Regions from separate parts of the Serratia sp. CoH_134_PS_4 genome, predicted to be linked through region 3. Evidence: predicted binding sites of a transcription regulator. Region 3 holds the regulator's gene; each other region holds the start of a gene.
The links. The regulator sigma-54, encoded in region 3, starts transcription at its own class of promoters, with help from an activator protein. The targets are predictions, from matches to a motif close to GTTGGCACANNTTTCGCTNT.
Positions count from the first base shown of each region.

Region 1: a site for sigma-54 is predicted at 867-886, ahead of AC2FCQ_RS07700 (circularly permuted type 2 ATP-grasp protein). Genes of this name have one in related genera too.
Region 2: a site for sigma-54 is predicted at 1,007-1,026, ahead of glnK (P-II family nitrogen regulator). Genes of this name have one in related genera too.

Region 1 is NZ_JBXWKI010000003.1:149,326-151,597, reverse strand. It holds gene pyrI (aspartate carbamoyltransferase regulatory subunit) at 1-104, shown strand, start outside; gene ridA (2-iminobutanoate/2-iminopropanoate deaminase) at 262-648, shown strand; gene AC2FCQ_RS07700 (circularly permuted type 2 ATP-grasp protein) at 922-2,272, shown strand, end outside.
Region 2 is NZ_JBXWKI010000004.1:185,948-188,219, reverse strand. It holds gene AC2FCQ_RS09245 (SmdB family multidrug efflux ABC transporter permease/ATP-binding protein) at 1-779, shown strand, start outside; gene glnK (P-II family nitrogen regulator) at 1,077-1,415, shown strand; gene amtB (ammonium transporter AmtB) at 1,452-2,272, shown strand, end outside.
Region 3 is NZ_JBXWKI010000005.1:215,264-217,535, reverse strand. It holds gene hpf (ribosome hibernation promoting factor) at 1-123, opposite strand, end outside; gene rpoN (RNA polymerase factor sigma-54) at 147-1,580, opposite strand; gene lptB (LPS export ABC transporter ATP-binding protein) at 1,630-2,272, opposite strand, start outside.

The DNA of each region.
Region 1 (2,272 bases), on a different contig from region 3:
TATCGTCCAGCTTTAGCGTGAAATCCCGCGACGGTGACGTACACCTGAAGTGCCATTACTGCGAGAAAGAGTTCGAACACCAAGTCGTATTGCAGGCAGACTAAATCTGCGGTTTTCGCCGGGAGACGGCGCTGTTATTCTCCCGGCGACGCCCTATAATGGGGTTTCTGGATAGAACAACCCACGTTGCTACCCAATGGATTTTAAGCCGTAGCCAACAACGCTACGGTTTGAAAGACGAAGGGTAAATTAGGAGAAAAAATGTCACGTAACATCAGCACTGAACTCGCCCCGGCAGCCATTGGTCCTTACGTGCAGGGCGTTGATCTGGGCAGCATGATCATCACTTCCGGTCAGATCCCTGTCGATCCTAAAACCGGTGCCGTTGCCGACGACGTGACCGCTCAGGCACGCCAGTCACTGGAAAACGTTAAAGCGATCGTTGAAGCCGCAGGCCTGAAAGTCGCCGATATCGTGAAAACCACGGTATTCGTGAAAGATCTGAACGATTTCGCCACCGTTAACGCCGCGTACGAAAGCTTCTTCACCGAACATAACGCGCCTTTCCCAGCACGTTCTTGCGTCGAAGTTGCTCGTCTGCCAAAAGACGTGAAAATCGAAATCGAAGCCATCGCCGTTCGTCGTTAATTCTACGGCAACGCGCCCAACGGTCAGCCATCGGCTGGCCGTTTTTATTTTTCCACTTGCAGCATGCCCCTCTTCTGACGCGCCACTAACGATCACTCTGGCTCTCGCTCACTGCAGTTTCGCCCCGTTTTAAGGCACCCCTCGCTTTGATTGCACCTAGAGAGTGCTCCTTCTCGTCCCAATCCTGTGTTTTCGCGCCATTTTCGCCCCTTTCTCACCTTGGCACATTTTATGCTGGATCCGTTTACAGCCTGTAATGTCGACGAGGTGATGATGCTAAATATCGATCTGTCCGCTTCACCGTTTTTTGATGAGATGCTTCTGGCTGAGGGTAAACACCGGGGTCACTACGAAGCTTACTGGCACTGGCTGCAAGAGGCCGACCAAAAGGCCATTCAACGCAAAAGAGAAGAAGCTGCACTGCTGTTTCACCGAGTGGGGATTACCTTTAATGTCTATGGTGATGACGATGGTGCCGAACGCCTGATCCCGTTTGATAGCGTGCCACGCATCATTCCCGCCAGCGAATGGGCGATGCTCGATCGCGGCATTCGCCAACGTGTTCAGGCGCTAAACGCCTTTCTTCACGACATTTACCATCAACAACATATTCTGAAGGCCGGGATCATTCCGGCAGAACAGGTGCTGGCGAACGATCAATATCAGCCTTGTATGCAAGGGGTCGATCTGCACCGCAATATTTACGCGCACATCGTTGGCGTGGACATGGTGCGTAACGGTGACGGCCAATATTACGTGCTGGAAGATAACCTGCGCACGCCCTCCGGCGTTTCCTACATGCTGGAAAACCGCAAGATGATGATGCGCCTGTACCCTGAACTGTTTGCCCAACAACGCATTGCACCGGTGGAACGCTATCCGTCGCACCTGCTGCAAACCCTGCGCGAAAGCTCGCCGATTAACGATCCCACGGTCGTGGTACTGACTCCGGGCCGCTTTAACAGCGCCTATTTCGAGCACAGTTTCCTGGCGCAGCAGATGGGGGTTGAGCTGGTGGAAAGCGCCGACCTGTTCGTCAAGGACGGCGCCGTGTTTATGCGCACCACCGCCGGGCCTTGCAAGGTGGATGTGATTTACCGCCGGGTGGACGACGCGTTCCTCGATCCGCTGGCGTTCCGCCCCGACTCGATGCTCGGCGTTCCGGGGCTGCTGTCAGTTTACCGCACCGGCAATGTGGTACTGGCAAACGCCATTGGCACCGGCGTGGCCGACGACAAGTCGATCTATCCGTATGTGCCGGACATGGTGCGTTTCTATCTGCAAGAAGAGCCGATCCTCAACAACGTCCCCACCTGGCAATGTCGTCACAAGAATGAACTGTCCTATGTGTTGGCCAATCTGGATCAGATGGTGGTGAAAGAGGTCCACGGTGCCGGTGGTTACGGCATGCTGATCGGCCCGGCGGCGACCAAAGACGAAATCGCCCATTTCCGCACCTTGCTGTTAGCCAAACCCCATAACTACATTGCGCAAAATACCCTGGCGCTGTCGACCTGCCCGACTTTCGTCAACGAAGGCTTGGCCCCGCGGCATATCGATCTGCGGCCGTTTGCCCTCAGCGGGGCTGAAATTCGGCTGGTGCCCGGCGGGCTGACGCGTGTGG
Region 2 (2,272 bases), on a different contig from region 3:
GCCCGCTGGAAAGCGGGCGCATAGATATAGACGATCTGAGCTTTGCCTACCGTGATGACAAAAAGGTGCTGCAGCATATTTCGCTGTCGGTGCCGTCGCGTGGTTTTGTGGCGCTGGTCGGCCATACCGGCAGCGGTAAGAGTACGTTGGCCAATCTGTTAATGGGCTACTACCCCGTTAACCAGGGAGAGGTGCGTCTCGATGGGCGTCCGCTGGCCAGTCTGTCACACCGTACGTTGCGTCAGGGCGTGGCGATGGTGCAGCAGGATCCGGTAGTGATTGCCGAGTCAGTGCTGGCTAACGTTACCCTGGGGCGCAATATCAGTGAGGAAGCCGTCTGGCAAGCGCTGGAAAGGGTTCAACTGGCTGAGCTGGTGCGCGGCTTCCCGCAGGGTATTCATACGCGCCTGGGTGAGCAAGGTAACAATCTTTCTGTGGGCCAGAAACAGCTGCTGGCGATGGCCAGGGTGTTGGTGCAGGCACCGCAAATCTTGATCCTGGATGAGGCGACAGCCAACATTGATTCGGGAACGGAACAGGCGATTCAGCGCGCACTGCGTTTGATTCGCGAACATACCACGCTGGTGGTGATCGCTCATCGTCTGTCGACCATTGTGGATGCGGATACTATTCTGGTGCTGCACCGTGGCCAGGCCGTCGAGCAGGGCAATCATCAGCAACTGCTGGCGCAGCAGGGACGTTACTACCAGATGTATCAGCTGCAATTGGTGGGGGAAGAACTGGCCGCCGCTAACCGCGAAGAAACACAAACGGCGTAATGCCTGGGGCCGCTTTGGCGGCCTCTTACTTTTCCCACGCCTACGCACCACAAACAGGCATCACGGCTTTTTAAATCCCTTTCTCTGCACTTTTTCGACGCGTCACGCACCAAAATAGTGCGCAATATTTAATCAATCTTCTGTGCGCTGGCGCATTGGCGGCGACCTGCAGTGCAACGGATCGCCGTCCTGCCGGTTAATTTGCTGAATTAGCGTACAAAATCATTTGTGGCATAGCCTTTGCTTTATAAGACTCGTACCCGGGGTGAGTTTGGGCTTAATTCGTGGAGAGGCAATATGAAGCTGGTGACCGTGGTGATTAAACCATTCAAGCTGGAGGACGTGCGTGAAGCCCTATCCTCTGTAGGTATTCAGGGGCTGACCGTAAGCGAAGTGAAAGGCTTTGGTCGTCAGAAAGGGCATGCTGAGCTGTATCGCGGAGCCGAGTACAGCGTCAACTTCTTACCCAAAGTAAAAATCGACATTGCTATCGCTGACGACCAGTTAGATGAAGTGGTTGATGTCATTAGTAAAGCGGCCTACACCGGCAAAATAGGTGACGGCAAAATTTTCGTTGCCGAATTGCAACGTGTCATTCGCATTCGCACCGGCGAAACAGATGAAGCAGCACTGTAATCACAGGCTCAGTAAAGTAATGGGGATGGATTGATAATGAAAAAACTTTTATCCATGTTGGGCCTGAGTACGGTAACCATGGTTCCTTCTTTGGCCCTGGCCGCTCCGGCGGTCGCAGACAAGGCTGACAACGCCTTCATGATGATTTGCACCGCTTTGGTGCTGTTCATGACCTTGCCGGGCGTCGCGTTGTTTTACGGCGGTTTGCTGCGTTCCAAGAACGTGCTTTCCATGTTGACCCAAGTGACAGTCACCTTCGCATTGGTGTGCGTGTTATGGGTGCTTTATGGCTACAGTCTGGCTTTCAGCGAAGGCAATGCGTTCTTCGGTGGCTTCCAGACGGCGATGCTTAAGGGCATTGGCATCGACAGCGTTACCGGCACCTTTAACCAAATGATCCACGTGGCATTCCAGTGCTCATTTGCCTGTATTACCGTTGCGCTGGTTGTGGGGGGCTTTGCCGAACGAATCCGTTTCTCTGCGGTAGTGATCTTCGCGGCAATTTGGTTCACCATTTCTTACCTGCCAATTGCCCATATGGTGTGGGGCGGTGGTTTGCTCGCTACAGATGGTGCACTGGACTTTGCCGGTGGTACCGTCGTGCACATCAACGCGGCCAGTGCTGGCCTGATTGGCGCTTACCTGCTGGGCAAGCGCGCGGGTTTCGGTAAAGAAGCCTTCAAGCCGCACAACTTGCCAATGGTGTTTACCGGTGCGTCCATCCTGTACATCGGTTGGTTTGGCTTTAACGCCGGTTCTGCCAGCGCGGCTAACGGTGTTGCGGCCCTGGCGTTCCTGAATACCGTGGTGGCTACTGCGGGCGCGATTCTCTCATGGACCTTCGCTGAGTGGATTGT
Region 3 (2,272 bases):
AAGAACGACATACACCTGATTTATGCGGTCAAAATACTGTTCGAGTTTAGCGAACTTGGTGTTCACGAACTCACGCAATGGTTCGGTGATTTCGATGTGGTGTCCGGTAATGTTGAGCTGCATAGTGTCTTCCTTCTCAATAGAGGTCAAACCAACTGTTTACGCTGGTTGGACGGCGGGATGGACAAAGACTCTCGGTACTTGGCGACGGTACGCCGCGCCACGATGATCCCCTGATCGGAGAGCAGGGTGGCCAGCTTGCTGTCGCTGAGCGGTTTGGCGGGGTTTTCCGCCGCGATCATTTTCTTCACGACTGCCCGGATCGCCGTAGAGGAAGCCTCGCCTCCGCTGTCGGTATTCACATGGCTTGAGAAGAAATATTTCAATTCGAAAATGCCGCGCGGACTGTGCAAAAACTTTTGCGTAGTCACGCGTGAGATTGTCGATTCATGCATCTCCACGGCCTGAGCGATGTCCGCCAGTACCATGGGTTTCATAAATTCTGCACCTTGCTCAAAGAAGGCCTGTTGCTGCTCGACAATGCAGCGTGAGACTTTCAGTAAAGTGTCGTTCCTGCTTTCCAGACTTTTGATCAGCCATTTGGCTTCCTGCAGATTACTGCGGATGTACTGTCCGTCGCTGTCGTTACGCGCGCTGTTGCCCATGGCGGCGTATTGCTGGTTGATCTTCAGCCGTGGAATGCTGTCACTGTTGAGCTCAACCGTCCAAACATCTTGCACTTTGCGTACCAGCACGTCTGGGATCACGTACTCAGACTCGCCGGTATTGATCGACTGGCCCGGACGCGGATCGAGTGACTGAATCAGCTGCATCGCTTCTTTCAGTGTATCTTCTTTTGAGCGCGTTGTTCGCATTAGGCTGCGAAAGTCGTGGTTGGCCAGCAAGTCCAGGTGTTCACTGATGATCAGGCGTGCTTCAGCCAGATAGGGCGTGTCTTCGGCATACTGGGAAAGCTGAACCAACAGGCAATCACGCAGATCGCGCGCGGCAACGCCAACCGGATCAAAACGCTGTACGCGTTTCAATACGGCTTCGACTTCGTCCATTGTCACATTTTCGTCACCGATGCTCTCCAGAATGTCTTCCAGCGGCACGGTGAGATAACCGGTGTCGTCGACAGCGTCAACGATTGAGGTGGCGATGGCGGCATCCGTATCGGAAAACGGTGTGAGATCCACCTGCCACATCAGATAGTCCTGCAGGGTCTGGGTGGTTTCACCTTGATAAACCGGGAGTTCATCATCGCTGTAATCAGTACGGGTACCGGAGGGGGTACCCGCCGTATAGATTTCATCCCAGGTAGCGTCCAACGGCAGCTCTTCCGGCATGTCTTTCTGTTCTAGCGCTTCGCGGGTGTCCAAACCTTCGGTTTCGAGGGTTTCTTTGGTTTCGATTTCTTCGTGCAGGTCAGTCTGTTCAAGCAATGGGTTGCTCTCTAACGCCAGCTGTATCTCCTGCTGGAGTTCAAGCGTGGACAACTGCAACAGGCGGATAGCCTGCTGGAGTTGGGGGGTCATAGCCAATTGTTGGCTAAACCTGAGTTGCAAACCTTGCTTCATAATCTTCTGTTTACTTCCGTTAACCGTCGCCCAATGGGCGCGCTGGTACTCAGAGGCGGAATTCTTCGCCCAGATAAACGCGTTTCACCTGCTCATCGGCCAGAATAGCATCCGGCGTGCCGTGAGCAATCAGTTTGCCCTGGCTGACAATGTAGGCGCGTTCACATACGTCCAGCGTTTCGCGCACGTTGTGGTCGGTGATCAGCACGCCCAGGCCGCTATCACGCAAGTGCTCGATAATCTTTTTAATGTCGATAACGGAGATGGGGTCGACCCCGGCGAAGGGTTCATCCAGCAGGATGAATTTCGGGTTGGCCGCCAGGGCTCGGGCGATCTCCACGCGGCGGCGTTCGCCACCGGACAAGGCCTGGCCCAGGTTGTCGCGCAGATGGGAGATATGGAACTCTTCCATCAGCTCTACCGCACGGTCTGCTCGCTGTTCGCTGCTGAGGTCATCACGGATCTCAAGAACGGCCATCAGGTTGTCATACACGCTCAGGCGGCGGAAGATTGACGCTTCTTGCGGCAGATAGCCGATACCACGACGCGCGCGCGCATGCAGTGGCAACAGGCTGATGTCTTCTTCGTCAATCACGATACGCCCGGCGTCGCGTTGAACGATACCCACCACCATGTAGAAGGTGGTGGTCTTACCGGCACCGTTCGGCCCCAGAAGGCCGACGATTTCGCCG